3 regions of the Lactobacillus sp. XV31L genome follow, and region 1 is predicted to be linked to each of the others. Evidence: predicted binding sites of a transcription regulator. Region 1 holds the regulator's gene; each other region holds the start of a gene.
What was found. The regulator HrcA, encoded in region 1, represses chaperone genes, less so after heat shock. The targets are predictions, from matches to a motif close to TTAGCACTCNNNNNNNNNGAGTGCTAA.

Region 1 (10,496 bases):
CCAAAGAAGAAGCGGTTGGCTCATTGATAATTCGTTTTACCTCAAGACCGGCAATCTTGCCTGCATCCTTAGTCGCTTGCCGTTGGGCATCGTTAAAGTAAGCTGGCACCGTGATAACAGCCTCAGTTACCTTTTCACCAAGATAATCTTCCGAAAACTTCTTAATGTATTGTAAAATCATTGCGGAAATTTCTTGAGGCGTATAAGCCTTGTCGCCAATCTTAACCTTATAGTCAGCTTCACCCATGTGACGCTTAATCGATGAGATCGTGTTCGGATTGGTGATTGCTTGCCGCTTGGCAACTTCACCAACCTGAATTTCGCCATCTTTAAAAGCAACTACAGATGGTGTAGTCCGATTACCTTCTGGGTTAGTAATGATTTTTGGTTCCTTGCCTTCAAGAACTGCAACTGCTGAGTTGGTTGTTCCTAGGTCAATACCGATAACTTTTGACATTGATAAACTTCCTTTCACTTATTGTGCAACAACAACCATTGCTGGTCTTAATGTTCGATCTTTGTACAAGTATCCTTTTTGTAAAACTTGGACAACATGGTCCTTTTGATCATCATTTTCTGCCTCAACTGTTTGAACAGCCTGGTGCAATGTCGGATCAAACTTGGCGCCCTTTGCCGCAATTTCGTTAATTCCATGGTCTTTCATGGCCTTAACTAGTGCATCCAAAGTCATTTGAACACCTTTTTTGAGTTGCTCTGCAGCCTTGTCCTCTACCTTAGTAGACAAGGCTCGTTCCAAGTTATCCATTGCAGGTAAGACATCCTTAGCCAAAGATTGCGACTCATATTTAATGAGCTGGGCCCGTTCATTATTGTAACGGTTTTGCATATTTTGCATCTCTGCCTGACTGCGCAAGAACTTATCTTCTAAGTCCTTGCTGTGCGCCTCAGCTTGCGCTAATTTAGCCGCCATTTTTTCCTGGGGTGATTTTTCTTGCTTAGTCTTATCAGGCTTGGCCTTATCTGTCTCTGACTTTTTAGGTGAGACTTCTGATTGGTGCCCCTGATCTTTCTTCATTTCTTTTTCGCTCGGAAACTTTTCCTTACTCACGGCTAACCTCCTTTATTTAAATCGACCGTAATATTCGAGCAGCTTCTTGGCCAATTCGTTTCTGAAATATTCCAGAAGACCAATTACTTGCGAATACGGCATGTTATTTGGGCCAAGCAAAGCAATTACGCCCTTACCATGTGAGCCAACGCTGTACTCTGCCGTAAGCAAACTATAATCTTTTAACAAGTCGTTGGATAATTCCGAGCCTAGGCTAACGCGGATTGGCTGTCGGTCGACACTGCTAGTATTTCGTTGATCAACCAAACTTGAAATCAAATCATTGTGGTCAATCAGTTCATAAAGCGATCGCAAGTTGGCAACATCGCTTAGTGTTGCACTATTCAACAAGTTAATCTGGCCATCAACATACATTTGCTCGCTAGCTGCATCATTAATTACATCTTCAACCAAGTCTAGCAATTCATCAGCATGTTCGCTGCTGAGCCTCTTGCCCAGGCCGCGATTAAGAAGAGCAGGTGTAACTTCGTTAAGCGTCTTGCCCACCAGCTCATCATTGATCATGCGTACAGCCTTTTCAATTTCATCACCATGGACATTGTATGGGAGACTGTATACTTGATTATGCACATTGCCGTCGCTTGTCACCAATATTGCCATGATTTGCCGACTAAACAGAGGAACAATGCGAAAACCAGTAATAGTTATGTCACTACTTTCTGGTCCCTCCGCAAAGGCCGTATAGTTAGTCAAATCAGACAAAATCTTAGCTGCCTCTTGCACAATTTCATTCACTTGGTGAAATGGTTGGTCAAGCTGGTCCACAATCCTTTGGTATACGGAAGACGGAATTTGTAAGGGTTCAACTAGGTTGTCCAGATAGTAGCGGTAGCCATCAGTTGATGGCACCCGCCCACTGGACAGGTGTGTCTTTTCGATTAAGCCCTCATCTTCCAGAACAGCCATTTCATTACGAATAGTTGCACTTGAAACCTTGATCGGCAGTTGCTTCATCACAGTCTTTGATCCAACTGGATCATGTGTTTGCGTAAAATCGTTAATAATTGTTTTCAAAATTAATTCTTGACGTTCGGTCAACATAAATATCGCCCTCACTTTTAGCACTCATGCTTATCAGGTGCTAACAATTATTATGATACTAGTATTTAGCAGAATGTCAAGTTGAGTGCTAACTTTTTTAAAACAAAATTGCTCTTCTGGGTCTTGCTACCATAATAGTTTATTCTAACTGGGCAAAATAAGCCTTAATCTCTGCTTCGTCCTGCTTCATCTGTTTCTTCAACTCATCCAAGTTAGCAAACTTGATCTCTCCACGCGTGTACTGGTACCACTTGATAACCATATTTTGATCATAAGCCTCTTCATTAAAGCCAAAAAGATTTGATTCAATATAGATTTTTTGACCTTTGTGAATGGTTACGTTGTAGCCGACGCTAGTCATTGAATCATACCACTTGCCCTTGATCTTAGTTTTTGTAGCATAAACTCCTAACTTGGGAACAACCTTGTTGTCCTGCCAGACTAAATTGGCAGTTGGATAGCCCAACTTGTGGCCATTGCGCAAGCCATGGCCCACAGTCCCTGACATGACATAGGCCGCTCCCAGCAACTTGCTTGCCAGCGGCATATTGCCGCTTCTAATCGCCTTTTTAATCTCAGTTGATCCAATTTTTTGGCCATCATAGGACTGCTTGGGCACATCAATAATCTTAAAGCGTCCACGGGCAAAGTGGGGGAAATTTTGCATGTTGGCAATATCTTTAGGCCCGTAAGTATAATCAAAGCCCGCCACCACCGTATCTGCATGAAGCTTAATGATAATTTCATCAACAAATTCTTGGGCGGACAACTTGCTGAAGGAGTCATTAAAGTGCATTACCAGCAGATAATCAACACCCAGCTTGCGCATCTTATAAGCCTTTTCGTCCAGGCTATCAATATAAGAAACATCAGCCTTTTGGTACACCTCTTTGGGGTGACGGTCAAAAGTCATCACCATTAGCGGTAATTTTTCTTTTTTAGCAGCTTGCTGGGCCAGCGTTATTAATTGCTGGTGTCCGCGGTGAACGCCATCAAAAAAGCCAAGAGCTAAGACGGTTTTGTCCGGGATTAAATTTTCGTCAACCGGATAAGTTAAATGGATAATTTGCACGATAAAACCTTCATTTCACCTAATTATTTTGTAAGAGCATTAAATAAGGGCGATACTTGCTGCCATCTTTTTGATATATAGCCTTAACCCTTTTATTGTACCGTAATGCCAGGCTTTTTGCATTTGTTTCTAAGGCAAGAGCGACACCATTTTTTACCTTAAGCCATTGCTGGTCAGTCAAGTCTACTTGCTGGTATTCTCCAAAGAAAGCGTCAATGGGCTGAATAAGTTCCAAAGCGCGACTTGGATCCTTGACCAAGTCATCTAACTTAACTGCCTGGCTAATATCAAAGCCAGAACTAGCAGTTCGTCGCAAGCTTGCCATAGCAGCAGGAACGCCTAATCGAGCGCCTAAGTCGTTAACCAATGAGCGGACATAGGTGCCTTTACTGCACTCAATTTTAAAAGCAAAGCTCTCTTGCCCCTTATCTTGATCAAAGACTGGTTCACCATTCAGTTCATACGATAAGACTTGGACTGCCCGCTTAGGCCGTTCTACCTCAATCCCAGCTCGTGCATATTCATATAAATGCTTGCCATTAACGCGGACAGCCGAATAAATTGGGGGAACTTGCTCAATCTGACCAAGAAAGGACTGCATGCTTTTTTGAATTGAATCACCCGCAATCAACTGGGTGAGTTGCTCTTCTTTTAGCACTTTTCCGCTAAGATCATAGCTATCTGTAGCCACACCCAGAAGACCAGTGCCTTCGTACTTCTTGTTTTTGGTATGCATTAGTTCTATCAGCTTAGTAGCCTGTCCGATTGCAATTGGCAAGACGCCGGTCACGTCAGGGTCAAGCGTCCCGGCATGGCCGACTTTTTTAATGTGCAGGAGCCGCCTTAATTGGTAGACGACGTCACTGCTAGTCATCCCTTTATCTTTGTCGATCACTAAAATTCCATTCATCATTTTATCCCCGTCCATTAAAAAAGCGCCATTCGGCGCTTTTATTAATTGTTCCGCTCTGCATCTTGTTTCTTTAAGTCAGCAAGCATGCGATCAATTTTACTACCATATTTGACTGAGTTGTCACGTTTGAAAATCAGTTCCGGAACCTTATAAACGGTTAGTACCTGCCCCAGCAAGTGCCGCATCATGCCCTTAGCCTTTTCCAAACCCGCAGCCGCTTCTTCTTCTTTTTGCGGATCTTCAGAAAGAATGCTGTAGTAAATTGTTGCATAAGACAAATCATTGGTACATTCGACCGCAGTAATCGTGACATCGCTGACGCGAGGATCACGAATATTTTTGCGCAAAATCTTAGTTAATTCACGGAGGATTTCTCCTTCAACACGTCCTATTCTGTGCTTCATGCTTTCCTCCTAATCAATTACTTAGGTTGAACTTCCTGCTGCTCAACGGCTTCAAGTTCGTCGCCAATCTTAATGTCATTATAACCTTCAATGGTCAAACCACAGTCAAAGCCTTGCTTGACAACTTTAACGTCGTCTTTGAAGCGCTTAAGTGAAGCAACTTTACCAGTATAAATCACTACCCCATTACGAATGAGGTTGACTTCTGAATCACGAGAGACATAACCAGAATCAACGAAAGCACCAGCAATGGTCCCTACCTTCGAAACCTTCCAAGTCTCACGAACAGTCATATTGCCAACTACCTTGTCTTCGTAGGTTGGCTCAAGCATGCCTTGCATCGCAGCCTTAACGTCGTCAATAGCCTTGTAAATGATACTGTATAGACGAATATCAACTCCGTCGGCCTCTGCTTGTGACTTGGCTGTCGCCGTTGGTCGAACATTAAAGCCAATAATAAAGCCATTTGATGCACCAGCAAGAGTAACATCGGATTCGTTAACAGCACCAACGCCTGCATGGACAATGTTAACCCGAACACCTTCGACTTCAATCTTTTCAAGCGATTGTTGCAGGGCCTCAACAGATCCCTGAACATCAGCCTTCAAAACAATGTCGACTTCTTTCATGTTCTCTTTCTTCATTGTGTCGAACAAGTTGTCGAGTGTCACGTGTTGCACGTTTTCACGTGCATGCTGCAATGCTTGCTGAGCTCTTTGTTCACCAACGCTACGAGCAGTCTTTTCATCGTCAAAGACGACAATCTTATCAGCAGATTCAGGAACATCATTCAAGCCCGTGATTTCAACTGGCATTGAAGGAGTCGCTTTTTCAACCTGGTGGCCCCGGTCATTAGTCATGACCCGTACCCGACCGAAACGATTACCAACCACGATTGGATCACCAGTATGCAGCGTACCTTGTTGTACTAACAAGTCAGCAACAGGACCACGTCCTCTTGACAGTCTGGCCTCGATAACCGTACCAATCGCCTTTTGCTCTGGGTCAGCTTTGAGTTCCATCACGTCAGCTTGCAGCAAGATCATTTGCAATAAATCGTCAACATTTTCGCCTGTCTTGGCTGAAATGTTAACAAAAATAGTATCACCACCATAGTTTTCTGGAATAAGGTTGTACTTCATCAGTTGCTCGGTAACATGCTCTGGGTTGGCTCCAGGTACATCCATCTTGTTGATAGCCACGATAATCGGCACATTAGCGCTCTTTGCATGGTCAATTGCCTCGATTGTTTGAGGCATAACCCCATCGTCAGCAGCAACAACTAGGATAACAATATCCGTAATTTCTGCTCCACGTTCACGCATGTTAGAAAAAGCCGCGTGTCCGGGTGTATCCAAAAATGTAATCGGCTTACCGTCAATCTTAACTTGGTAAGCACCGATCTTCTGGGTAATACCGCCAGCTTCATGGGCAGAAACATGGGTGTGACGCAAGCGATCAAGCAAGGTGGTCTTACCATGGTCAACGTGTCCCATAATAGTCACAACTGGTGGACGCTTCACTTGATGCTTAGATTCTTTGGAAGCTGCCATTCGCTTGTCGTAAAGGCTATCAATGTCAGAAATATCCTCATGGAGTTTTTCTTCTGCATTAATTCCATATTCGGCCGCGATTAGTTCGATTGCCTCCTTATCAAGGGACTGGTTCTGGTTAGTCATGACCCCAAGCATAAAGAGCTTTTTAACAATTTCAGCAGGTTCGCGGTGCAGCAACTTGCCCAGATCCTGAGCATTCATCCCAACTTCATAGACTAAAGTTTCTGGCAACGGACGCTCTTTTCTCTGAGTTGGTTGCTTCTTAGGCACTTGTTCAAACTGTCTCTTCTTATTCTTACGCTTACGTTTAGGATAATTATTATTGCCATAAGTTTGGTTTCTGCCCTTGCGTCCTGGCTTGCCTGAATTACGGGTATGACCATTGCCGCGACGGTTTTCTTCCTTAACTGGTTCTGGACCCGCAGCATGCTTTACGTCCTGCGGCTTACCTGCTGCACCAGTCGCATTTTGATTTTGCTTCATGCGGGCTGGGGACGGTTTAATAATCTTGGGACCAGTTACTTGCGGCGTGGCACTTTCTACCTTAACAACTTTTCTCACGGTATTCTTAGCTGGAGTTTCCTTGACATCTTCGCTAGTCTTATCTTTTGCGTTATTTTGAGTATAAGACTTGTGGGCTTCTTCAGTTTGCTGAGTTAACGTATTTTCTTCGACGCGTTGACGCTGCTTTAATTGCTTAAGCAAGTCTTGAGCAGCCGGCTTAGGCGTGTTTGGACGCGAATCTTGGTTTGAGCGATGATTTGACCGGCTTTGACCATCCTGAGAGCGGTTATTTGAATGGCGATTTTTACGTCGACCATTATTTTTGCCGCTTGCTTCTTCGTGTTTTTTCTCATTTTTACGAATGGAGTGGACAGAAATCTTGATTTTACCACCCTTAGGTGCAGAACTTTCGTGCTTTTTGGCGGGAGCGGGGCTGCTAAAACTTCCCTTTAATTGATTCGCTTGTGAATCCTCTAATGATGACATATGGTTCTTAACATCGAAGCCAAGATCCTTCGCCTTAGTGACCACAACTTTATTTTCGATGCCTAACTCTTTCGCAATTTCATAAATTCTTTTCTTAGCCATCCAATCACACTCCTTCATTAATCTTTTGTACTAATGCTTTGAAAAAACCGGCATCAGTTATACCTAATACCTTGCGTTCTTTGCCAACTGCATGCGAAATTTCGCTGCTGCTAAAGTCAGTAATGATTTGTGTGTCATTCTGTTCTGCAGTTCGGGCGACCTTTTCACATGTATCTGCGTGACTGTCATTAGCCAAAATAACTACTTTAACTTTTTGCGCCTTGAGGCCGATAAGGACCATTTCAAGTCCTGTAACCAACTTCCCAGCTCGCTGGGCAAGTCCCAGCAAATTTAATGCTTTTTGTTTACTTTGCAAATTTATTTATCACCAAATAATTCTTTCCTGGCCTTTTGATGATCAACATAAGAATATAATTCTTCGTAAAAGCTTTCAGGAACTTTGGTTCCCAAGCTTCGTTCAAGAATACCCTTTTTTTGAGCACGTTTGATTTCATTCGGTTCAAGTGAAACGTAAGCGCCTCGGCCTGGTTTCTTTCCAGTTGGATCAACCGAAACTTGTTTTTCTTTGTCAACCACAATGCGCACCAATTCTTTTTTAGGCTGCATTGTGTTGGTCAACAGATCCTTCCGCATTGGAATTTTTCTTTTTTTCAAAAGAACTCACCCCTTGCCTTATTCTTCGTCAGTACTTTCACTGTCATCACTTACTGCACTGTCACTAGCAGTTTCTATCTCATCTTCATCTTCTGTCACATCATCTTCTGCAACTTCTGTAGACTCTTCTGCATCTAGATCTGTGTCCTGCTCTTCTACAGAAGGATCAGTGTCTTCATCAGTGGCCGCTACTGCTTCATCAGGGACTTCAGGGTTTGCCTCTTCACTAGTCTCATCAGTGCCTTCATCAACAAATTCTACTTCTGATTCAGGTCGAATATCTATCTTATAGCCGGTTAAACGCGCAGCCAACCGAACATTCTGCCCCTTTTTGCCAATTGCTAGCGATAGCTGGTAATCAGGAACAATAACCAAGGCGCTCTTTTCATCCTCTTCATCACCGAATTGAACAGCAATGACTTCAGCTGGATTCAATGCATTAGCAATAAAGTCAGACGGGTCTTCTTCATATTTAACAACGTCAATGTTTTCCCCGTCAAGTTCATTAACCACATTTTGGACCCGTGCACCGCGCTGGCCAACACAAGTACCAACCGGATCAATATTGGGGTCATTCGACTTGACTGCAATTTTGGTTCGGTCACCAGCTTCACGGGCAATGGACACAATTTCAACCGTCCCATCAAAAATTTCTGGAACTTCTTGTTCAAATAGCCGTTTAACCATATCAGGAGCAGTACGTGAAACCACAATTTGCGCACCCTTTGGGTCAGAACCAACATGTGTCACCAAGACCCGAATTTGATCTTGTGGGTTGTAGTTTTCATTTGGCATCTGATCATTACGTGGCATCACTGCTTCAACATTACCAATTTTAACATAAACAAAGCGATTATCGCGTCTTTCAACTGTTCCTGTGATCAATTCGTCCTCATATTGCGAATATTCATCGATAATATGGTTCCGCTCTGCTTCACGCAAGTGCTGCATAATAACCTGCTTGGCAGTTTGCGCAGCAATCCGACCAAAGTTCTTTGGTGCAACTTCAAACCGAATTTTATCGCCCAATTCATAAGCCTTGTTAATCGTCAAAGCATCTTTTAAGCTGATCTCCAAGCGGTCGTCATGAACTTCTTCAACAACAACCTTTTCACTCATCAGTTTAAAGTTGCCCTTGCGTTCATCAAACTCAACCACAACGTTGGTTGCTTGATTATAATTCTTTTTATAAGCGGCAACAAGTGCGGCTTCAATTGCCTCAACGATCACGTCCTGCTTGATACCCTTGGTTTTTTCTAAAGTCGCAAACGCCTCTAGCATTTCTTTAGACATAAGTTTTAATCAGCCTTTCTAAAATTCAATTGCAAACCGAATGCTTGCAACCAGCTCGCGGGGAATAGTTAATGTCTGCCGCCTTGTTTTGATCTTGATTTCCAGTACAATTTGTTCGTCGTCATAGGATTGAAGTGTGCCTTCATATTCCTTTTCACCTTCAACTTTTTGGTAGAGGCTAACATGAACATAATTATTCAGCGCCTTTTGCCAGTCTTTCTCGGACTTGAGTGGGCGTTCAACGCCAGGTGAGGATACTTCCAAGACATAGGGATCAGGGAGTGGATCAGGGGAAATCTCATCCAGCTTAGCCGAGATCAACTCGCTTAAGCCGGCGATTTCATCCATATCGATGCCATTTTCACGGTCAACGTATATCCTAAGATAATTTTGTCCCCGTTCTTTTACGTATTCCATATCTACAAATTCGTCATTACGCGCCGCAATGATTGGTTTGATCTCTGCAAGAACAGAATCTTTAACTTTCGCCAAGTACTTTCCTCCGTAATAAAAAGAGTGAGCAGAAATTGCTCACTCCGAATCATTATTCGAACTTCTATAAGAAGTATATCACATTTATATTAATACTGCAAAAGTTTAAAAGAGTGAGAGCTGATTTTGGTCAGGCATGCCTGCCAAAACCTCATTGTTCTCAAGGTAATCCATAATTGATTGGGAGACCTTGCCCCGCTTTGCCAGGTCCTCTTTTGATAAAAACTTTTGCTCTGCCCGGGCCGCAACGATTTGTTTGGCCGCATTGATACCCAATCCGGGCACAGCATTAAAGGGGGCCAAGATGGTATGTTCGTCGACTATCTTAAAGTTTGTAGCTTCGGACTCATTGATATCAACCATCTTAATCTTGATCCCGCGTTCTAGACACTCGTTGGCAATTTCCAAAACTGTGAGCAAACTCTTGTCCTTAGCCGAAGCATCATTGCCCTGGTTTTGAATATCTGCCATTGCCTTTTTAACAGTGTTTTTTCCGTGACTCATTGCAACCAAGTCAAAGAGATCGGCACGCACAGAAAAGTATGCAGCATAGTAAATTTCTGGATAGTAGACCTTAAACCAGGCAATACGCAAAGCCATAAGAATATAGGCTGTTGCGTGGGCTTTAGGGAACATGTACTTGATCTTGAGACAAGACGGAATATACCAGTCTGGGATCTTGTCATTCTTTTTCAATTCAGCCATGTCTTCGTCGCTGATGCCGCGACCGTGGCGGACCGATTCCATCGTGGAAAAGGCCACTTCTGGCTTTACTCCCCAGTGGATAAGGTCCATCATGATGTTGTCGCGACAACCAATGACGTCTTTTAACTTGCAAGTTCCATTGTCGATTAACTCTTCAGCATTACCCAGCCACACATCTGTACCATGAGAAAGCCCGGAGATCTGCAGCAATTCTGAAAAAGTT
Region 2 (10,496 bases), on a different contig from region 1:
CTACATGAGGCTTAACGTTAAGCAGCTTTTCTTGGGCAAAGTAACCCAGCACCCGATTAACCAGTGCATTATCGTCATAGCGCGATGGAATTGAAAGCAGTCCGGCTGGCTTATTCACCACCAGGTAATTCTTGGTCTCTTTAATTATTGTCAAAGGCTCAAAAGATGGTTTAAGCCAGGGATTAGGCTTTTCTTTGCCCGGCACGAAAATTACCTCATCGCCTTGATGAAGCTGATAGTTTGTGTAGCGCCGGCGGTGGTTGACCAGGAGCAAGCCGCCACAATTCTTGGCATCGTTCACCGCCTGCTTGGAAAAACCATTTTTCATTAAAAAAGTCCCCAATCGCAAGGGGCCTTGTCCGTGAACTGTGAGTTTAAATAGGGTCATTGTCATCTCCAATAAAGGCGCTCTGGACGCGGGACCAAAAATGGGTGTGGCCGAAACGGTCAAAGCGGATCGCCTTGGTAGAAATACGGTAGTTAATCTTCTTGGCATTGCGCACGTTAATGCGGTTACCGTCGACAGTCATTACAAAGTGATCATTTTTAGGCACAATCGTAATTTGCTGCTGGGGCGCAATTACGATTGGTGACGACAGCGTACGAAAGACCCGGTTGTTAATCGATGCGATTTCAGCCATTTGCAAGGCCTTAAGCTGCGGATGAATCACGGCACCGCCCAAAGACTTATTGTAGCCTGTTGACCCAGTTGGGGTAGAAACACAAAGGCCATCACCGCGAAAATTTTCAAAAAAATTGCCATCGATATAGACATTAGCTTCCAAGGTATGCGAAACGCACTTGACTGCTGACTCATTCAGCGCCAAGCGGTATTGCTTTTCTCCTGCTTCTGTCACTAGTTCCACTTCAAGCAGCGGATATCTCGCCGTTTCCGGTTCATGCAAAAAAAGTGCATCAACCATCTTGTCCACACCGTCACTGCGCCAATCAGTATAAAAGCCCAAGTGGCCAGTATGAATACCAATAAAACGGATGGTGCTGATCTGACTTTCATAGCGGTGAAAGGCGTTAATTAATGTGCCATCGCCGCCGACAGTAATCACAACATCAGGGTATTTGGCATCAAAGACAACGCTCTCCTTATCTTCCAGCACCTTACGAAGATGTGCCACCACCTTCAACGTTTCCGCATTTGTGTTGTGGGCGATTGTGATCCTCATTATTTTTCCTTGCCCTTGTTTTTGGTAAAAATCTTCTGCGCTTCTTGGACTTCGTCCTTGATTAGCGACATCTCCTCATCCAGCTTGTAGGCAGATTCTGCAGTTGACTTTAATCGTTTAGAAATGTCATCAGGATATGAACCCTGGTACTTGTAACTCAATGTATGCTCAACCGTTGCCCAGAAGTTCATCGCCAGTGTCCGAATTTGAATTTCAGCCAGCAGCTTTTTGGGGCCATCTGGCAAATAAACTATGTAAGAAATCACCATGTGGTAGGACCGGTAGCCCGACGGTTTTGCGTTTTGAACATAGTCCCGCTCCTCAACCACTTCCATGTCTTCACGAGCATGGATCAAGTCCACCACCTTGTATATGTCATCGACAAATTGGCAGACAATCCTAATTCCCGCTATGTCTTGCATGTCAGTTTCGATCACGTCTGAGCTAATAACGCGTCGCTTCATTTTTTCTTTAATTGAATCAACCGCCTTTACCCGTCCGACCACAAATTCAATTGGTGATAGTTCCCCTTTAGTCAAAAAGCTCTGCCTCAGGGAACGAAATTTGACCTTTAATTCTCTAACGGCCTCGTCATAAGGCCATAAAAAATTATCCCAGTCCATTTTCATAGAAATAGTTCCTTTCTCAAACAGCATACTTATTTTAACATAAAACCTATGATAGCAATTTCATTGTGCAAGCAGAATATTAAATGTCTTGCCCTTTTCTTTAGGCAATTAGGCATCTTTCCTTGCCATTTAACGATTTTTGTCCAGCTTGATTTTTCGGATAAAATAACAGCTATTTCAAAATATGATAAGCTAATTAATTTTGCCAAGTCAAGTCCTATAGCAATCCTCCGGTTTTATTGCTTTTTTATCCTTAATTATCAAAAGCAAGCTAGGATATTTTCATGTTTTCATAAGCTAAATTTTTGACTAATGACCCAACCTTGACCGAAAATGATAAGTACTACGCTGTGAAAGCAGAAACAAACTGCTCAAAAATTCGGACCAATAGTAATTTATGACAGGCTATTTAAGAAGTACTTTGACTGTCTTTAAAGGCATGCTAAAACTAGAAAGGAGTAAAATCAAATGGCCCAAAATACTGAAATTGAAGCCAAAATCATATTGCCACAAGCAATTTACCAGAAACTGCTTGCTGACTTTCCTACTAAAAGCAGCTTTAGCCAAGCCAACTACTACTTTGACACTGATGATGGTGTTCTCAAAAGAGCTCGCACAAGCTGTCGCATTAGGATATTCAGTAGCAATGCTGAACAAACTTTGAAAGTACCCAATCCTAGTCCCATTCAACAAAACTTTCACGAGGCCATCGAGATTAATGATGCCTTGCCTCATAAAAGGGCCCAAGAATTAGTTGAGGGCAGTCAAAAGCAGGTGGACTTTAGCTTCCATGGCAATGTTGGCAGCTATCTTAAAAAGCATTTTCCCCCAACTATCCAGCTACACTTGCAGACTTATAGCAAGACGCAGCGCACACTGGTTACAGGCCCTAAGAGCTGCGAATTAACGCTTGACAAGAGTACTTACCCTGACGGCTATGCAGACTATGAACTTGAAATTGAAAATTCCCAGCCTGACTTAATCAAAAAAGTTTTAGCGCAACTAAAAGAAGATTACCATTTCACTTCAAATGCCAGTACCAAAAACCAAGCAAAAATTGCGCGCGCTTTCACTCATCGTGCTAAAATGTGAATACGTAAGTATCCATTTTCAACCTACGACTAGGTATGCAGTAAAATAAATCAGTTAATCACTTATAAAGGAGCCTGATCATGTTTGAGATTTTTCTCTTTGTTAATCCCATTGGCATATACTGCTATGATACAGAAATCTTGATTCAAAAAGCGGTCGATGAACTCAATATCAACACCTGCCTCCACTTTGTTCCTATCACCAATCCGAAGGTAATTAAGGAAGATATTATTCGACGCAAAAAGAACTGTCAACAGATGGGCAATATTTCGCAATATACAATGGCTTCTTACCAAGCTCTGCGCAATTACCATGCTATTAAGTTTGAATACGGCAACAAAAAAGCACGCTCATTTTTAGTGAACATGCAACGCGCAGTCAGCAAGAACTTCTCCCATTATTCACCTGACTTGCCTGAAAAAATTGCCCAAAAGCTAAATCTGGACTACAGCCAAATTACCAACCCTGGAATTAGCAACTATATCGAAGATTCAATTCAACTGGACAAAAATTTGGCCCGTCAATTCAACGTTCACAACATCCCTACCACCATTATTTTTAATGATACGGACAACTACAATGGTATCTTGGTTGAAGGCGCAGTGGCACATGACAAGCTCATTGCCCTGTTTAAGAGCGAAGGCTGCACCCAAAAAGAAGAATACTACCCAGCTAAACGCCTGCGGTTGATTTAAGATAGGCGCTTGCATTATTAGCCGAATTTACGTGACGCATCCTGCTGAACACCCAAGCGGGAAGGTCATTAATGCTTAAATGTTGGTCATAGAGCATAGTCGCAATTTGCATCCCCTTATTTGTCTTTTGGGCCAAATTTACTTGCAGGTATTGGCGCTGCTTAACCGCATTAACCTGGTAATTTTTTAATTTTGGTTGGAAATGCCACAATTTGCTCAAGCCTGATGCATTCAAAGCAAAAGAGGCTGCTTGATAATGGACTTTCTGCGTTAGTGGCTCAAGCATAACATTATACTTAAGCCGCAATTGTTGGTCATAGGGGGCAATTTCTAAATAATAGTCATGCCACAACTTATTTTCACAAAAGAAAATGAGTTGTGTTTTTTTGATGTGCTGGCGCAAGTAATGGCGCTTCCCCACTATCCAGATATCCTTGATGCCAATCTGCTGGTAAAGTAAGTGACGGTGACTAAACTCACTCTTGCCCAAAGGCGCACACTGGACTTCAAAGGCTAGCTGCGGACTGGCTAAGACATCGGCACGTAATTGACCAGCAGCCAGTGCAACTTCAACACGGGCAGCAAAATTGGCCTCTAGTAGCGCATTATGCAGCAACTGCTTACTCAAGGCATGTTCTTCTTGCTCATTAATTGCTGTCCCAACCCGTCTTTCATGCTTGAAGTAAGATCCATTAGCCCTAACAATCAATTGCACTTTCCTTTGACAATGCGGACATAAAAATTTATGTCCTTGCAAGTTGGCTTTCTTAGTCCATTTCGCTGCAGTTGTAGCCAATATCAGCTGATTATTTAAAAGTGCTGCGTACATAATTATCTCCCAGTAATTAAGTACGCAAAAAAGGACAAGTTTTCCCTGTCCTTTTTTAGTATTACCGTTTAGTTTTAGTGAAATAATGCCGCAATTGCCCCAGAGCATCACGCTCAATCAAGCATTTGCCTGCTGTTCTAATCCGGGCCATTTCGCTGCGCTTAACCTTAATGCCATATTCGTTGGCAATCGCCCAGGCATCATCTGGCTTCAACTCTGCATAGTTTTCATCTTGAAAGATTAAGTCCAGGTAGAACTTGCCACGTTCAAAGTAAAGACTTGAAGAAAGATCGCAAGCTTGTAAACTATCAGCCAATTCTGTTACTCGGTCAATATCGCCAAAACTATAGGCTTGATCCTTTTGAAACTTCTTCAGCGACTTTTCCATTCGTGACTTGGCTGCATCTTCGTCAGCATCCTCATCTTCTGTATCTTCATCATCTGCTTCAAGATCCAAAAATGATTTGCGCAGATTGTTGGCCGCTGAACTGCTTTTAGCCTTAGACATTTCCAGATCACTATCAAACAATTGTGATAAATTATCCTGATCTTTTTTTGACACCTTGGTAATGAGCAGGTCTAGACCACCATTATTCGGCATTACTTGAAAGGTAACCGGCGCATCCTGACTAAACGAGTGATCAGTATCGATTTCATCTAAAATTGAGTAGAAAAAGTGTTGAATCTTGTTTTTGTCGCCCAGCAGGTCCAAGACCTTAAGTCCCCGCCTTGCCAATTCATTCTTATCGATTCTCACGCGAATAGTATTCTCGTTAATATGATCTACTTGCACGAGTTCTCACCTCCATCGGTCCTTTCAACTATTGTAGCGTATTTTGCCGATAAAATAAAAGCGTTAGTTCGAAAACCAACGCTTTTTCAAAAAATTTCTTATTTACAAGTCTGCAATCTTTTGCATTTCTTTAAGCTCAAGCCGACGAACCTTCCGTGGTAGGAACCGTCTGATTTCGTCTTCATTATAACCAACTTGCAAGCGCCGATCATCCATGATAATTGGTCGTCTTAGCAAGCTCGGGTTTTTCTCAACCAAGTCGAGCAGTTGATCGATTGATAAATCATCAAGGTTAATTTTTAGTTGTTGAAATGCTCTTGAACGCGTAGAAATAATTTCTTCCGTGCCGTTCTCAGTCATCCGCAGAATCTGAATAAGTTCTGCCTTGGTGAGTGGCTCTGAGAAAATATTTCTTTCTCTGAAAGAAATATCGTGTTTCTTTAACCACGCTTTAGCCTTGCGACATGAGGTACAACTCGGAGATATATATAAATTTACCATATATTTCACGCTCCTTTTACAATACTATTTCCTTACAAGAAATAGTATAGCACATTACTTCCTTTTTGTAAGTATTATTTTTAAAGTATATATTAAAAAAGACACATTAATTTTCATTAATGTGTCTTTTTCTATTTTACTTGTTAACTTTTGCCATTAAGTCCTTAACAAGCTGTTCATTTTGTTCTGCCGTCTCAGAAATAAAGCAGGCTTGATTAGCCAATTCCTTAATGTCTTGCGTATTTAGTTTCTTCATCAGGCTTCTGATCCGCAAGATTGAGGTAGCACTCATTGAGTACTCATCTAATCCCATCGAAAGCAAAATTGGGAACATTGTACTGTCACCTGCAGCTTCACCGCACATGCCACACCAAATGCCATTTTCATGCGCTGCATCAATTGTGTGCTTAATCAAGCGCAATACTGCTGGATTGGCTGGTTGATACAGGTAAGAAACATTGTCGTTGCCACGATCAGCTGCCATAGAGTATTGAATCAGGTCATTGGTACCAATAGAGAAGAAATCTACTTCCTTGGCGAATTGATCAGCTAACACTGCTGCTGCTGGTACTTCAATCATCATACCTACTTGCAGATCTCCGCCTACCTTTACGCCCTTTTCAAGCAGCTTAGCCTTTTCTTCAGCTAAAATTGACTTGGCCTTGCGTAATTCGGCTAGCGTACCAATCATTGGGAACATAATACCCAATTTGCCATAGGCCGAAGCCCGCAGAAGTGCACGCAATTGTGTCCGGAAAATTTCTTCATTCTGCAAGGATAACCTGATTGCACGCACACCCAAGAATGGGTTCATTTCTTCAGGTAAATCCCAGTAGTCCAGGTGCTTGTCGCCTCCAATGTCCATGGTCCGAATAACAACTTGCTTGCCATGCATCCCTTCGATAACTTCTTTATAAGCTTCGAATTGATCTTCTTCGGTTGGGAAGTTTTTAGAATCCATGTACAAGAACTCAGTTCTGTACAGACCAACTGCTTCTGCACCATTGTTGTTTACACCAGCCATATCGCTAGGCGTACCAATGTTTGCTGCAATCGTAAATTGCTTGCCGTCTGCAGTTACTGAAGGTTCATTTTTCAATTTCTCCCATTCAGCTTTTTGCTGTAAGAAGGCGTCACTCTTTTGCTTGTAGTCAGCAATCTGTTCCTGGCTAGGTTCAACTACTGCGTCTCCATTTAAGCCATCAACAACAAGTGTTTGGCCATTTGCAACGTCCTTTGTAATTGAATCAGTACCAACAACAGCTGGCAGTTCAAGTGAACGAGCCATGATTGCTGAGTGGGCAGTCCGACCACCAACATCAGTGACAAAGCCCTTAACAAATTGCTTGTTTAACTGAGCTGTGTCACTAGGAGTCAAATCATGGGCCACAACAATTACTTCGTGGTCAATCGCTGCTGGATTAGGCAGTTCCTTACCCAGTAAATGGGCCATAATCCGCTTTGAAACATCCCGCACGTCAGCTGCACGTTGCTGCATATATTCGTTATCGGTCATACTCTCAAAAATACTAATAAATTTTTGAGCAGTTTCGTCAAGCGCAGCTTCGCTGTTGACTTTTTGCTCCTTAATTTCATTTTCAATGGCTCCAGTAAATTCGGGGTCATTTAAAATCATTAAGTGGGCTTCAAAGACCTGCGCTTCGTCTTCGCCTAAGCTCTCTTTGGCATCATCACGAATTTTTTCAACTTCTGTAGTTGATGTCGCAATTGCATCCTTGTAACGAGCGAGTTCACTATCGACATCGCTAACGTTGCTCTTTGAAAAAGAGAGGTCTGGTTCTACCAAGAGATAGGCTGGTGCTACAGCGATACCATCACTTGCAGCAATTCCTTTTAGTGTCTTGGTCATTATTCAGCTAAGCCCTCTTTTTTCATTGTTTCAGAAATAGTGATAATTGCATCTTTTTCGTCATCACCATCTGCACTGATCGTAACATCTGCATTCTTGCCGACGCCAAGTGACATTACGCCCATGATTGACTTCAGGTTAACTGACTTGCCGTTGTATTCTAAGTTAACGTCTGAACCGAACTTAGAAGCAGCTTGTACTAACAAAGTTGCTGGACGAGCATGAATACCTGTTTCTGCAATGACATGAAAATCGCGTTTTTCCATTATAATATATCTCCTTTGAATTGAATAAATCAAACCGGTAGTAACTACCTATTCGTGTATTAGGTTATCATTTTTTTGTGAATTAAACAACATAAATGTAACAGTTTACATCACTAAAATTCAGTCTTAGACTGCGAATAAACGATTTTACCACCACGCAGAGCCCTACCAGTTATATTCTGCCTTTTACCATAAGATCTCAAGGCAGCTTGGAAGGCAAAGGCTTCCTTAGGCTCAACTTCATAATGGTCAAGTTCGCCGCTTGCCAGCTGCTCAAGAATTATCTTGTAGTCCAAATATACCACCATTTCTTTCAAACTAAAACCAACTTTTACCTGCCTTAGCAAATTTTTCAATATTGCTCAGCTGTATTTTAGCATACCGTATATGCTTACAAAAAATAAGTTTTCGATACTTAGCACTTGATTATGGCGAGTGCTAATTATATAATTTAGTAAATGCAAAATATGATGAAAGGCGGTATCAAAATGCTTTGTCAAAACTGTCAAAAACGGCCCGCTTCCATTCACCTCTTCGCAAAGGTTAATGGACAAAGCCGCGAAATCAACTTATGTGGACAATGTTATCAAGAATTGAAACAACAAGGAAATATTAACATGAATAATGATAATAATGGCTTCTTCGGTGACTTTAACGATCTTTTCAACAGCTTTAATAATGGAGGCGTAAGCAATCCTGGTGAGCCTCGAATGAGCAATGGTGCAGGCAACACTACTAATGGGGGCAACGGCAACTCTCTACTGGGTCAATACGGCACAGACTTGACTGCTCTTGCAAAAAAAGGAAAGATCGATCCAGTTATTGGACGAGATAAGGAAATCGCCCGCGTCATTGAAATCCTAAATAGAAGAACCAAGAACAATCCTGTTTTAATTGGTGAAGCGGGCGTGGGTAAAACTGCTGTAGTCGAAGGACTCGCCCAGCAAATTGTGGATGGGTCAGTACCGGCAAAATTACAAGACAAGCGCATCATTTCACTTAACGTGGTTTCACTGGTTCAAGGAACGGGCATTCGTGGTCAGTTCGAACAGCGCATGCAGCAACTGATTAAAGAACTGCAAGACCATGACGATATCATCCTATTTATTGATGAAATTCATGAAATTGTCGGTGCAGGCAATGCTGAAGGCGGCATGGATGCAGGCAACATCATCAAGCCCGCCCTAGCCCGTGGTGACCTGCAGCTAGTTGGTGCAACCACCTTAAAAGAATACCGGGAAATTGAAAAAGACTCAGCCTTGGCCCGGCGTTTCCAACCAGTTGACGTTAAGGAGCCTTCAGTTAGCGAAACTATCCAGATTTTAAAGGGTATTCAAAAACGTTACGAAAGCTACCACCACGTTCACTACACCGATGATGCCATCAAGTCTGCAGCCGAACTATCTGAGCGTTACATCCAGGACCGCTTCCTGCCAGACAAGGCAATCGACCTGCTGGATGAGGCTGGATCGCGCATGAACCTTACTATTCCTATTGTTGATAAAGAAAAAATGAAGGAACGCATTGAAGCAGCCCAGCAGCTAAAGCAAGAGTCGCTCAAAAATGAAGACTACGAAAAAGCCGCATACTACCGCGACCAAATTGAAAAATATAATGAGATGAAGGATCAAAAAGTTGATCCTGACAAGTCGCCAGTAATTACCAATAAGATCATGAACAAGATTGTTGAAGAAAAGACTGGCATCCCCGTAGGTGATTTGCAAAAGCAGGAAGAAAACCAGTTGCAAAATCTGGCCTCTAATTTAAAGGCACACGTCATTGGCCAGGACAAGGCCGTTGACAAGTTAGCCCGGGCAATTAGACGCAACCGGATTGGCTTTAACAAGTCTGGACGGCCTATCGGCTCCTTTCTCTTCGTTGGTCCAACTGGTGTCGGCAAGACCGAACTAGCTAAACAACTGGCCAAGCAGATGTTTGGCTCTGAGAATGCCTTGATTCGCTTTGACATGTCCGAATACATGGAATCTTATTCTGTTTCCAAGTTGATCGGGTCTGCACCTGGGTATGTCGGCTACGAAGAAGCAGGCCAACTTACTGAACAAGTTCGCCGCCACCCTTACAGTTTGATTTTGCTGGATGAAATTGAAAAGGCTGATCCTGCTGTCATGAACATCTTTTTGCAAATTTTGGACGATGGGCGGCTGACGGATTCACAGGGACGGACTGTTTCCTTTAAAGATACAATCATTATCATGACGTCCAACGCTGGCCAAGGAATTAAAAATACTAGCGTGGGATTCACGGCGGAAAATGACCATGAAAAGCCTGATTCAGCTAGAAATTCAATGAGTCAATTCTTTAAACCTGAATTTTTAAACCGGCTGGATGAAGTGATCAAATTCAACGAATTAAGCAAGGAGGACCTGCTCAAGATTGTCAACTTAATGCTGGATGAGGTCAATGAAATGGTTAAGACTGAGGGCCTGCACATTACGGTTACTGATGAAGCTAAGGAAAAACTAGTCGAAGAAGGCTTCAATCCAGCAATGGGGGCTCGTCCACTGCGCCGGACGATTCAAGAAGAAATCGAGGATAAGGTAGCTGACTTCAAGCTCGACCATATGAATGCGAAAAACCTTTTGGCAAGCGTAGTAGACAAGCAGATTGTGATTGCAGAAC
Region 3 (10,496 bases), on a different contig from region 1:
TTAGTGGCCCCAAGTTGAATTTCACGAAGGCTAAGCAGGAAATTGAAGCACTGTCTAAGCGCTACAACCTTAACGTAGACCCGCTGAAAAAGGTAAATGAAATCACGGTGGCTCAGCAGCAACGAGTAGAGATCCTCAAGATCCTCTACCGCGGCGCCGATATTATGATTTTTGATGAACCGACTGCCGTTTTGACGCCACAAGAAATCACGGAGTTCATTGAGATCTTGAAGGGGCTGGCACTTGAAGGCAAGTCCATTATCCTGATCACGCATAAGCTAGAAGAAATTAAGCAAACTGCTGATCAAGTGACTGTTATTCGCGCTGGTAAGAGTGTTGGGACCTTTGACGTGGACCAGGTTACTGACAACCGCTTGGCTGAATTGATGGTGGGGCGCCATGTTAACATGCAGCTGAACAAATCAGCTGCTAAGCTTGGCAAGACCATGCTCAAGGTTGATCAGCTGCAAGTCAAAAACGACCAGGGCGTTCGAGCGCTTAAAGGGTTGTCTTTTAACCTGCGCGCTGGCGAGATTCTGGGTGTAGCTGGAATTGATGGCAACGGTCAAGATGAACTTGTCCGTGCTTTGACTGGCTTGCAGCACATTGATTCAGGCCACGTCATTATTGACGACCAGGACATGACCAACCAGACTGTGCGCAAGATTACGGAAAAAGGCGTTGCCCATATCCCAGCAGACCGACAGAAGTATGGCTTGATTTTGCCATTTTCGGTTGCCGCTAACCTCAACTTGCAGACCTACTACAAGGTCCCTTTTTCCAAGCACAATGTAATGAAACATAATGTCATTAACCAGTATGCTGATGACCTTATTAACAAGTTTGACATTCGGACAACAGGAAGCAGCGTACCCGTTAGCGACCTGTCCGGAGGAAACGAGCAAAAAGTGATTATTGCGCGTGAACTAAGCCGTGATAGTGACTTGATCATTGCCTTTCAGCCAACTCGGGGGCTTGATGTTGGTGCGATTGAATACATTCACAAGCAGCTTTTGCTTGAACGCGCCAAGGGTAAGGCGCTTTTGCTTGTTTCTTATGAACTAGATGAGATCATGCAACTGTCAGACAGGATCATCGTCCTTCATGACGGCGACATTTCTGGTGAAGTGAAACCAGAAGAAACTAGTGATGAGGAATTAGGTCTGTTAATGACCGGTTTCAAGAAAGAAGGAACAACCCTTGCTTAAAGTGACCCCCAAAATGAAAAAAGTTGTAGTACCACTAATCTCAATTCTGGCCGGTTTTTTGGTTGGTGCCCTGATTATGCTGGTGTGGAATTATGACCCAATTGATGCATACAGCTCGATGTTTACAAGTGCCTTGGGCAACATGAACGGAATTGGGGAAACCATCCGTGAGGCCACGCCCCTAATCTTTACTGCCATTGGTTTTGCTATTGCTTCCAGTGCAGGCTTTTTCAATATTGGCTTGCCTGGTCAAGCGCAAGCTGGCTGGCTGGCATCGATTTGGGTGGTACTAGCCAACCCGAGCATGTCCAAGGTGCTTTTATTGCCGCTTGCAATTGTTGCTGGTGTTTTAACTGGTGCAATTGTTGCTGGTATTGCCGGTTGGTTGCGGGCACAATTTGGCACTAACGAAGTAATCACAACAATTATGATCAACTATATTGTGTTGTATGCATGCCAGTACTTGACCCAACAAATAATGCCGGCCAAGCTTCGTTTGGATATTGATACGACCAAGACGATTAGTGCTAATGGCAGCTTGAAGATTCCATGGCTAAGCACGATGTTTGGCGATTCCCGGATCAATGCCGGTATCTTCATTGCGATCGTAGCAGTTTTCTTTTACTGGTACCTAATGAAAAAGACGACGACAGGCTTTGAAATTGAAGCTGTTGGAGCCAACCCTTTTGCTAGTCGTTATGCGGGCATGTCGACTAAGAAGAACATCATGATTTCTATGCTGTTATCTGGCGGCTTTGCAGGTCTTGGTGGCGTTGTCCAAGGCCTGGGTACCTACCAGAACTACTTTACTCAGACTACCAGTCTTGACATCGGTTGGGACGGCTTGTCAGTTGCCCTTTTGGGTGGTGGCACTGCTCTAGGAATTCTGCTTGCAGCAATTTTGTTTTCAATTTTAAAAATCGGTGGCTTGGGTATGCAGACAATTGCCGGTATTCCATATGAGATTGTGTCAATTGTGATTGCTGCAATCATCTTCTTTGTGGCAATCCAGTATGTGATTGAACGGCTATTTAAAAAGAAGCCAGCTGCCCCAAGCTCTGCAGGCGACAGTAGAAAAGCGACAACCACAAAAGCGCAAACTAGTGAAGGAGGACAAGGCTAATGAACTTAATGACAATCTTACCTTTATTGGTATCCTCAACCTTTGTGTATTCAACGCCCTTGATTTTTACTGCTCTAGGCGGGGTTTACAGTGAAAATTCAGGGATTACCAACATTGGTTTAGAAGGAATTATGACAATGGGGGCCTTTGCGTCGATTGTTTTCAACCTGACCTTTGCACCAACTTTTGGCACTCTAACGCCTTGGCTGGGCGTGATTATTGGCGGCCTTACCGGCGTGCTCTTTTCTCTTTTGCACGCGGTTGCGACAATCAACTTTCATGCCGACCACATTATCAGCGGGACAGTCTTGAACTTGATGGCTCCTCCGTTAGGCGTGTTCTTGGTAAAGGCAATTTATGATAAGGGGCAAACGGAAAATATTGCGCAGAGCTTTGGCTACTTCAGCTTTCCGGGCTTAGCCGATATCCCCATTATTGGGCCAATCTTCTTTAAGGACACGTCAGCTCCAGCCTGGGTGGCAATCATCCTGGCGCTTATCTTATGGTGGATATTGTACAAGACTCGTTTTGGCTTGCGGCTGCGTTCTTGCGGGGAAAACCCGCAAGCAGCTGACACGATGGGGGTTAATGTTTACGGCATGCGCTATGCTGGCGTGCTGATTTCTGGCTTTTTAGGCGGCGTCGGCGGAGCTTTCTTTGCCGAGGCAATTTCAGGCAACTTTTCTGTTTCTACGATTGCAGGCCAAGGATTCATGGCTTTGGCAGCAATGATCTTTGGCAAGTGGAATCCGCTTGGTGCGATGCTAGCCTCGTTGTTCTTTGGTTTTGCCCAAAGTCTCAGCATTATTGGCAACCAATTGCCATTTTTCAACCATATCCCAGCTGTTTACATGCAAATTGCACCATATGTTCTTACCATTGTGATATTGGTCTTGTTCTTCGGCAAGTCGGTTGCGCCCGCAGCTGATGGGCAAAATTACATCAAGTCTAAGTAGGAGAAACTAATGAAAAAAATTTATTTTAACCATGATGGCAATATCGATGACCTAGTGTCATATTTGCTCTTGCTGCAGGCGCCAGACATTAAGCTGATAGGCGTCAGTGCAATTGATGCCGATGGGTACGTTGACCCAGCGATTGAAGTTTGCCGGAAGATGACGGACTTGTTTAACCTGCGCGGTGATAATTTAGCGATTGCGCGCTCAACTTCACGCGCGGTTAACCAGTTCCCAGAAGCATGGCGGACAGGGTCTTATTCCTTCAACTACTTGCCGATGCTGAATGAGACGGGCAAGATGGTTACTAAAAAAGCTCAAAAGCCTGCCCACCTGGACATGGTTGCCAAGATTAAAGCGGCAGATAGTCCAGTCACCTTGGTTATGACTGGTCCTTTAACTGACTTGGCACGGGCTCTAGATGCAGATCCAACTATCAGCGAAAATATTGAGTGTTTGTATTGGATGGGCGGCTCGCTTGATGGTCACGGCAATGTGGTGCAGGTCAATGCAGATGGCAGTCAAGAATGGAATGCCTTCTGGGATCCTGAGGCGGTTGCACGAGTCTTTGACTCAAGCATTCCGATGCAAGTTGTAGGGCTTGAAAGCAGCGAAGAATTGCCGCTGACTGATGAAGTCAGAAAGCACTGGGCTAGCCTGCGTAAGTATCCGGCTGTTGATTTGGTTGGCCAAGGATACAGTCTCTTAGTCACGCCGCCTGTGCAGTCGGCCTTGCTGTATTTTTGGGATGTTTTGACCACCATCAATGCTCTTTATCCAGAAGTAGTTAAGACGGTCGAAAAGCACAAGGTTAAGGTGGTTACTTCTGGACCAGCAGCTGGCCGGTTGGTTGATGATCCACAAGGACGAGAAATCACCTTGGTAAGCAAGGCCGACAAGGACCTGTTTTTCCGTAAGTTTGACGAGCTGCTTATGCGGACCAAGTAAAAAAGACGAGATTCATCATGAATCTCGTCTTTTTTTGCTTTTAAGTTAATGTTAGGCTAGTGAATCCCAAGCAGGCAGGTCCGTAATTGGTCCTTCAGCCAAGGCCACTTGTTCAGGCGTTAAGTACTTCTTGTGGACAACAACCTCATAAGTATAGTCCTTGAACCAGTCATTGTTCATAACAAAGTAGCCCTTGTCGCCGTTCTTTTCGCCCCAAGAATTTTCTACTTTCCACTGGCGAATGTGGCCCTGATCCTCGTCAACGCCAACGATGGTCATTGCGTGGGTTGAAGCGCCCGCACCTGTGCGCAAGCGGTCAGCCTTAGACATGGTCAGGTCAACACCGTACAAGTCATTATACTTGTACAGACTGCTGTTGAGGTAACCCTTCTGGCGGTCACTCTGGGCCCCGACTTCATTGCCAAACCAAACAGCTTCACCATCTTTTAATTGGCTAATCGCTGCCGATTCAAGATATTCCATTGGTACATTGAGAAACTTGATTCGGTAGGAACCTTCCACATTGTCTTCAAATGGCAGACCATATAGTTTGCCATATTCATGGTCAGGTGCATTAGTTAAGACAACATAGTCGTCAAAGTCAACGTCGCCCATGTATTTGTGCAAGAATTCTAGCGGGGTCAAATCCTTGTCCAAGTGATAGTTTTTGTCGTCATCGCGGTATTCTAAGTCAAACTTCTTGGGTGGTTCACCAACTGCAATAGCGGTCATCTGGTAGACCTCACTTAAAAATTGTTCGCGCGCTTGCTTAATCTTGTCATCTGCACCGTCTTGCTTTAACTTGCGCAGAACAAGGGCATCCTTGCGCAACTTGTCCCCTAAAGTCTTGGCAAAGGCATGGGTGTTGTTAGTGTTGGCACTTTCGGGCATAGCATATGAAGGAACAACGCCATACTTGGCCACAAGGGCAGCAGCCATGTGAAATTGACCACCGTCTTCGCCGGCTCCTTCTAGGTGTGCTTTAACAGTACGGGAGTCCAGTGGCTGATCAGCTGTGTCTAAGATGCTGTCATAGAAGATATTGGCCCGTTCAATTTTATCCCAGAAAAAGTTGTAACTCTGGGAGAAGGTGAAGTTCTTTACGTGGTATTTTTGACCAAAGTTGTGACGCAGGATATTGAGCGTAGCAAATTCCCAGCAGCGACCGGATTGCAGCTGGTTAGTAACGTTTTCAGTGTCTAGTTCAGTTGAGAAAACACGTGTTAATTCACCTTGAACGCGTTCATTATAAGCAGCCGCTTGGACGCCACTCTTTTGGGCAGCACGGGCAACAACTTGATTTTTGGGGTTGGCGTTAAAATTTTCAGCAAACTTTTCCAACTCTTGGATGGTAACTTTATGTCCCATAAATAATCTCCTTTTTTAATTTAATTTTAAATTACTGTATATTTTATGCTAAAAAGAAAACGAGTTCAACTCCTGAACTCGTTTTAGAGAATTATTTGTATTGGCAACTTATCTAGAACTTCTTGCAAAATGACAATAAGCTAATCAATTTGAATTGAATTATCACCCTCACCAGCTCTTTGCTTTGGCAGGGTAATAGTCAATACACCATTATCATACTTTGCATGGATGTCACTTGCAACTACATTTGGCAATCTGAAGCTGCGGGAAATGTGTCCTTGGCTTCTTTCACGGTGGATAAGGCTGCCATCCTTGGATAAGTCCTTGGTGGATTGCCTTGAGCCAGAAATACTTAGAATGCCATCATTGTAACTTAGATTGATCTTGTCCTTATCCATACCGGGCATGTCAACTTTGATAAGATATTGGTGGTCATTTTCAATGACGTCTGCCTGCATTAGCTTAGCCACTTCATTATTGTCAAAAAACTTGCGTGGAAGATCAAACCAATCGTTCATTGCATCGAATAAGTCATCGCGGTGATTCATCATTTCATTTGCCATAGTAAAAACTTCCTTTCAATTAAGATAATTTGTTCGAGAAGACTTTCATTTTTTCTTTACACTAATTATTATAGAATGCAGATTAGCAAAAACAAAATAATTAGCACTATTTATTTTGAAGTGCTAATTTTTAAAGACAAATGTTGTTATGACGGCTTTTTATCTTGTGGATAACTTGAGCAAGGCTAAGAAGGAGACGAAATGGTTTACTATCAAAAAATGACGCCAGAAGGCTACCAAAAAATTAAAGATGAAATTACGCGTCTTAAAAAGGACCGGCCACGCCGCATTAAAATACTGCAGGAAGCGCGATCTTTGGGCGACTTGTCAGAAAATACCGAGTATACAGAAGCTAAGCGGGATCTGGGGCACCTGCAAAGTCGCTTGCGCTACCTTGACAAGCAGCTCAAATATGCACAAGTAGTTGAAAAAAAGGTGGATGGCCGAGTTGATCTTGGTCAAACAGTGACGATAAAATTTGCAGATGATGAAAAAGCTAGAAAGTATCGAATCGTTGGTCGCATGGAAGCCAACGTCGATGATGGCTTAATTGCCTTTGATTCACCATTGGGACAGGCGATTATGAAAAAACCGGTCGGTGCAACCGTTACCGTCCAGGCGCCAGCAGGGGAATATTCCGTTACAATTATTGCGCTAGACTAAAATCCCCCTTGCTTATTCGAACGTGCGTTTGTATAATAGAAGTTATCGAACGAATGTTTGCAAATAGGAAGTGACGGCAATGTATGATTATCGGTATGAACCGCATCGGGTGATTTTTATGATTGATAATAAGTCATTCTTTGCTAGCTGCGAAGCACTCAGACTTGGGCTCAATCCAATGAAGGCAGTGCTTGCAGTTGTTTCGCACCAACCCAACTCCAAGAATGGATCGGGGCTGATTATGGCCGCTTCCCCTCTAGCCAAGCAAAAGTATGGCTTAACCAATGTGATGCGCGTGCGAGACCTGCCTTCAAAGCACGATGCACCGGATTTAATCCTAGTTGAGCCGCACATGAACCTGTACATCAGACGTAGCATGCAGATCCTGCAAATTTTTCGCCAGTATGCAGCTGAAGAAGATATTCACGTTTATTCAATTGATGAGTCAATGATTGATATGACCAAGTCTTGGCACTTATTTGGCAAGGATCCTTACCTAGTAGCACGCAGGATTCAGGTGGAAATCAAGACTAAGCTTGGTTTGTATACGACCTGCGGAATTGGTGAAAATCCGCTCTTGGCCAAGTTGGCAATGGATAATTCTGCTAAACACCGCCGGTCGATGATTGCTTATTGGCACTATATCGATGTTCCAGACACAATTTGGCGCATACCCAACTTGGAAGATGTCTGGGGCATTGGCAAGCAAACGGCACGTCGGCTGCGCCGCCTAGGCATTAACAATATGTACCAGTTAGCACATACCGATCCCACCCTTTTACAAAAAGAATTTGGTGTAATTGGCGAGCAGCTGTTTGCGACAAGCTGGGGTGTTGATCGCAGCATCATTAGTGAAAAGTTTTATCCCCAAATGAAAAATTATGGTAATGCCCAAATATTAACTAAGGACTACACTGTCCAGCGTGAAATTGAGCTGGTCTTGCGCGAGATTGGCGAACAAGTGGCAGCAAGGATTAGGGCCCACAAAGTGCAGGCTGGTTGCGTTAGTCTCTCTGTAGGCTTTTCTAAGTACAAGCAGGATGGCGAACGCAAGGGTTTCAGTGTTCAAAGGCGAATTTCCCCGACCAACAATAATGACCTGCTAGTAGAAGAAATTCTGGCTCTCTTCCGCAAGAACTGGCATGGCGAAGCTGTGCGTACACTAGGAGTCAACTGCAGCTACTTGGTGCCTGATGACTTCCAGCAATTGACCTTTTTTGTTCAGCCTGCAGCCCAGGTTAAGCAGCGCAAGATTGACCTGACGATCGATAAAATCAGGCGTAAATATGGCTTCACTAGTCTAGTCAAGGCCTCCAGCCTGCTTGAAGGTGCAACTGCCATCCGCCGCAGCAACTTGGTTGGCGGTCACAATGGCGGTAATGCTTATGAGTGACTTTGACCAAGTGGTGCAGAACTTTTTTAAAAATTATCAGGACCGGAAGATGAAGAAGTGGATGGGCTTCTTCTTGAGTGACCATACTGTGGCCATTAGTAAGGATGAAAAGCAGCACAATGCCTGCTACCCCGCTAAAGCAACTATGAGCCCAGAAGAGGTGAGCCTGCAGCTTCTGAAGGCATACAGCAACCACCGGCTAGTCCATGTGCAAGTAAAGGTTGTAGATAGCGACGATCATTTGCCTGCCGACCTGGCCGGCTTTGTTGACGGTTACAGTGAGGACGGAATTATCATTGCAGGGCAAGCAATTGCTTTGGAAGATATCAACCATATCGAAGTGGACTAGAAAATTATCCTGTGCTTGACAAGCTATCTTTTTTAAGCTGCCTTTTTTTGCTATAATATGGAACTTGTAAGGCACGAAAAAAGATCGAGGTAATTTTGTGAACACACCGGCATCAAGAGATGGCAACTTAATTCGCTACGTTTTTTATATTATTGGATATTTGATGGCTATTGGAGCGTATGAACTTGCCGTTAAAAATTCACCGGTTCACGTTTGGGACATAATTTTATTTATAACTATTTCTTTGATGGTTGTATTGTTTTATGTTTTTCGTTTCAACCGCGAGCAGCGCTTTTTTGACCGCAATTTTTCGGGATCGTGGATCAATTACTTTGGCACGATTGTTGGGCTGACTGTGGTGGTAACAGCTTTGCGGATAACTGTTTCATGGCTTGAGTCTTATAGCAGGCTTAAGCCATATGGTTTCCAAATTGCCTACTTGCAGCATGAATCCACTAGCAATTACTGGTTTTTAGTGCTGGCAGTCGGCCTTGTTCTTCCGGTTTTACAAGAATTCCTAGCCACAGGTTTTTTGTTTAATTATGCCTTTAGGCGCAACACGGTGGTAACCGCCTTTTGGGGAATCGTTGCTTCAGGCGCTATGTTCAGCTTGCTGAACTGGCAGGGGTCAGTCCTTTTACTCGTGCTTAATGCAGCCTTTGGAGCGCTTTTTGCCTGGTCTTACCTTTACACGCAAACAATGTGGATGCCAGTCTACTTGGCCGTGCTCAATGGCCTTTTGCTAGTGATTATGACATAAAACTTGAACAATAAAAAAGACGGTGACTTAGTCATCGTCTTTTTTGTATAAGCGGATAGCGTGAATCGAACCCGCATCTTCAGCTTGGGAAGCTAACGTTCTACCATTAAACTATACCCGCATTACTGAAATAGTTTACCATGTTTTACGCGTTAATCCAAGCACTGATTTTTACTTTTAGCTTCTATTGGGGAGCTGATTAACGGTCAAGTCTATCTGGCTCCGGTCAACCAGTGCGGAAAAGTCCTGAAACAGCCATCGGCGTAGTTCGCTAGGCTGCAGCACTAAGGGCATCCGGTCGTGTACTGGCGCCATTGCCCTATTAGGCGCAGTTGTGGCCATTGCAAAGTGGTTGCCTTCGTAGATGCCAGCAATGAGAGTTAAGGGAGCGTCCGCATTGCTAAAGCTGAAACGCTCATGGAAGCGGCGGTTGTTAGCAGCTAGGTATGTTTGCTGGCCGCTTTCAAAGAACTGCTTGGCAATAATAATGCAGCGTGAGCGGGCAAAGGAGGCATTCCATATAGAAGGCTTGCTTTCAAAGAAACGCTCAATCCGGGCGTTGAAGATGACAGACTTATTGTTGAAGGGACTAGGGTAGCCCCAAGCTTTAGATGCAAGAAGCAATTTCTGGTCTTGATAAACTAGAACAGGTGCTGTATCTTTTGGAAAAACAGACCGGCTTTGGGCAAGCGTGGGCGCAGAATCAACCAGCGGCAAGTGTAAATCAGCGGCTAGGTATTTTTTGATTTCTGCTAAGTTGGGCAGCATAAATTGGTTGCACATTTTATCCTCCATGTTTAATCATTGCTTAATTTTTGGTAGAATTGACTATAATTATTACAATAACGGGTTTTGATTTTCAAGGAAGGCAAGTACAATGAACAAGAATATTATCCTGACCGGCGACCGACCAACAGGAAAGCTGCATGTGGGCCACTACATTGGTTCTTTGAAAAATCGGGTAAAGCTGCAAAATTCTGGTGACTACCAACCATATATTATGATTGCTGACACCCAGGCACTTACAGACAATGCACGCAATCCGGAAAAGATCAAAAACAGTCTGGTAGAAGTTGCACTTGACTACTTGGCAGTAGGTATTGACCCCAAGCTCTCAACCATTTTTGTCCAATCCCAGATTCCAGCTTTGTTTGAACTTACAGCT

Region 2: the regulator HrcA is predicted to act here: its motif matches at 8,272-8,298, upstream of AC2JF7_RS03660 (ATP-dependent Clp protease ATP-binding subunit).
Region 3: the regulator HrcA is predicted to act here: its motif matches at 6,267-6,293, upstream of AC2JF7_RS00140 (Hsp20/alpha crystallin family protein).

Annotation. Positions count from the first base shown of each region.
Region 1 covers NZ_JBWXGC010000002.1:9,976-20,471, forward strand. Annotated here, with positions in the region: gene dnaK (molecular chaperone DnaK) at 1-457, opposite strand, end outside; gene grpE (nucleotide exchange factor GrpE) at 476-1,069, opposite strand; gene hrcA (heat-inducible transcriptional repressor HrcA) at 1,082-2,131, opposite strand; gene ribF (riboflavin biosynthesis protein RibF) at 2,271-3,203, opposite strand; gene truB (tRNA pseudouridine(55) synthase TruB) at 3,223-4,116, opposite strand; gene AC2JF7_RS01660 (ribosome-binding factor A) at 4,158-4,520, opposite strand; gene infB (translation initiation factor IF-2) at 4,538-7,168, opposite strand; gene AC2JF7_RS01670 (L7Ae/L30e/S12e/Gadd45 family ribosomal protein) at 7,173-7,484, opposite strand; gene rnpM (RNase P modulator RnpM) at 7,487-7,783, opposite strand; gene nusA (transcription termination factor NusA) at 7,802-9,076, opposite strand; gene rimP (ribosome maturation factor RimP) at 9,095-9,568, opposite strand; gene AC2JF7_RS01690 (PolC-type DNA polymerase III) at 9,674-10,496, opposite strand, start outside.
Region 2 covers NZ_JBWXGC010000004.1:41,131-51,626, forward strand. Annotated here, with positions in the region: gene AC2JF7_RS03605 (RluA family pseudouridine synthase) at 1-388, opposite strand, end outside; gene AC2JF7_RS03610 (NAD kinase) at 375-1,181, opposite strand; gene yjbM (GTP diphosphokinase) at 1,181-1,810, opposite strand; gene AC2JF7_RS03620 (CYTH domain-containing protein) at 2,279-2,902, shown strand; gene AC2JF7_RS03625 (DsbA family protein) at 2,983-3,597, shown strand; gene AC2JF7_RS03630 (competence protein CoiA family protein) at 3,575-4,426, opposite strand; gene AC2JF7_RS03635 (adaptor protein MecA) at 4,488-5,219, opposite strand; gene spxA (transcriptional regulator SpxA) at 5,322-5,720, opposite strand; gene ptsP (phosphoenolpyruvate--protein phosphotransferase) at 5,857-7,590, opposite strand; gene AC2JF7_RS03650 (phosphocarrier protein HPr) at 7,590-7,856, opposite strand; gene ykzS (protein YkzS) at 7,970-8,152, opposite strand; gene AC2JF7_RS03660 (ATP-dependent Clp protease ATP-binding subunit) at 8,345-10,496, shown strand, end outside.
Region 3 covers NZ_JBWXGC010000001.1:23,874-34,369, reverse strand. Annotated here, with positions in the region: gene AC2JF7_RS00165 (ABC transporter ATP-binding protein) at 1-1,208, shown strand, start outside; gene AC2JF7_RS00160 (ABC transporter permease) at 1,222-2,331, shown strand; gene AC2JF7_RS00155 (ABC transporter permease) at 2,331-3,287, shown strand; gene AC2JF7_RS00150 (nucleoside hydrolase) at 3,297-4,235, shown strand; gene AC2JF7_RS00145 (C1 family peptidase) at 4,287-5,603, opposite strand; gene AC2JF7_RS00140 (Hsp20/alpha crystallin family protein) at 5,744-6,166, opposite strand; gene greA (transcription elongation factor GreA) at 6,368-6,829, shown strand; gene AC2JF7_RS00130 (Y-family DNA polymerase) at 6,909-8,222, shown strand; gene AC2JF7_RS00125 (hypothetical protein) at 8,200-8,571, shown strand; gene AC2JF7_RS00120 (CPBP family intramembrane glutamic endopeptidase) at 8,669-9,331, shown strand; tRNA gene AC2JF7_RS00115 (tRNA-Gly) at 9,382-9,452, opposite strand; gene AC2JF7_RS00110 (SOS response-associated peptidase family protein) at 9,509-10,114, opposite strand; gene trpS (tryptophan--tRNA ligase) at 10,209-10,496, shown strand, end outside.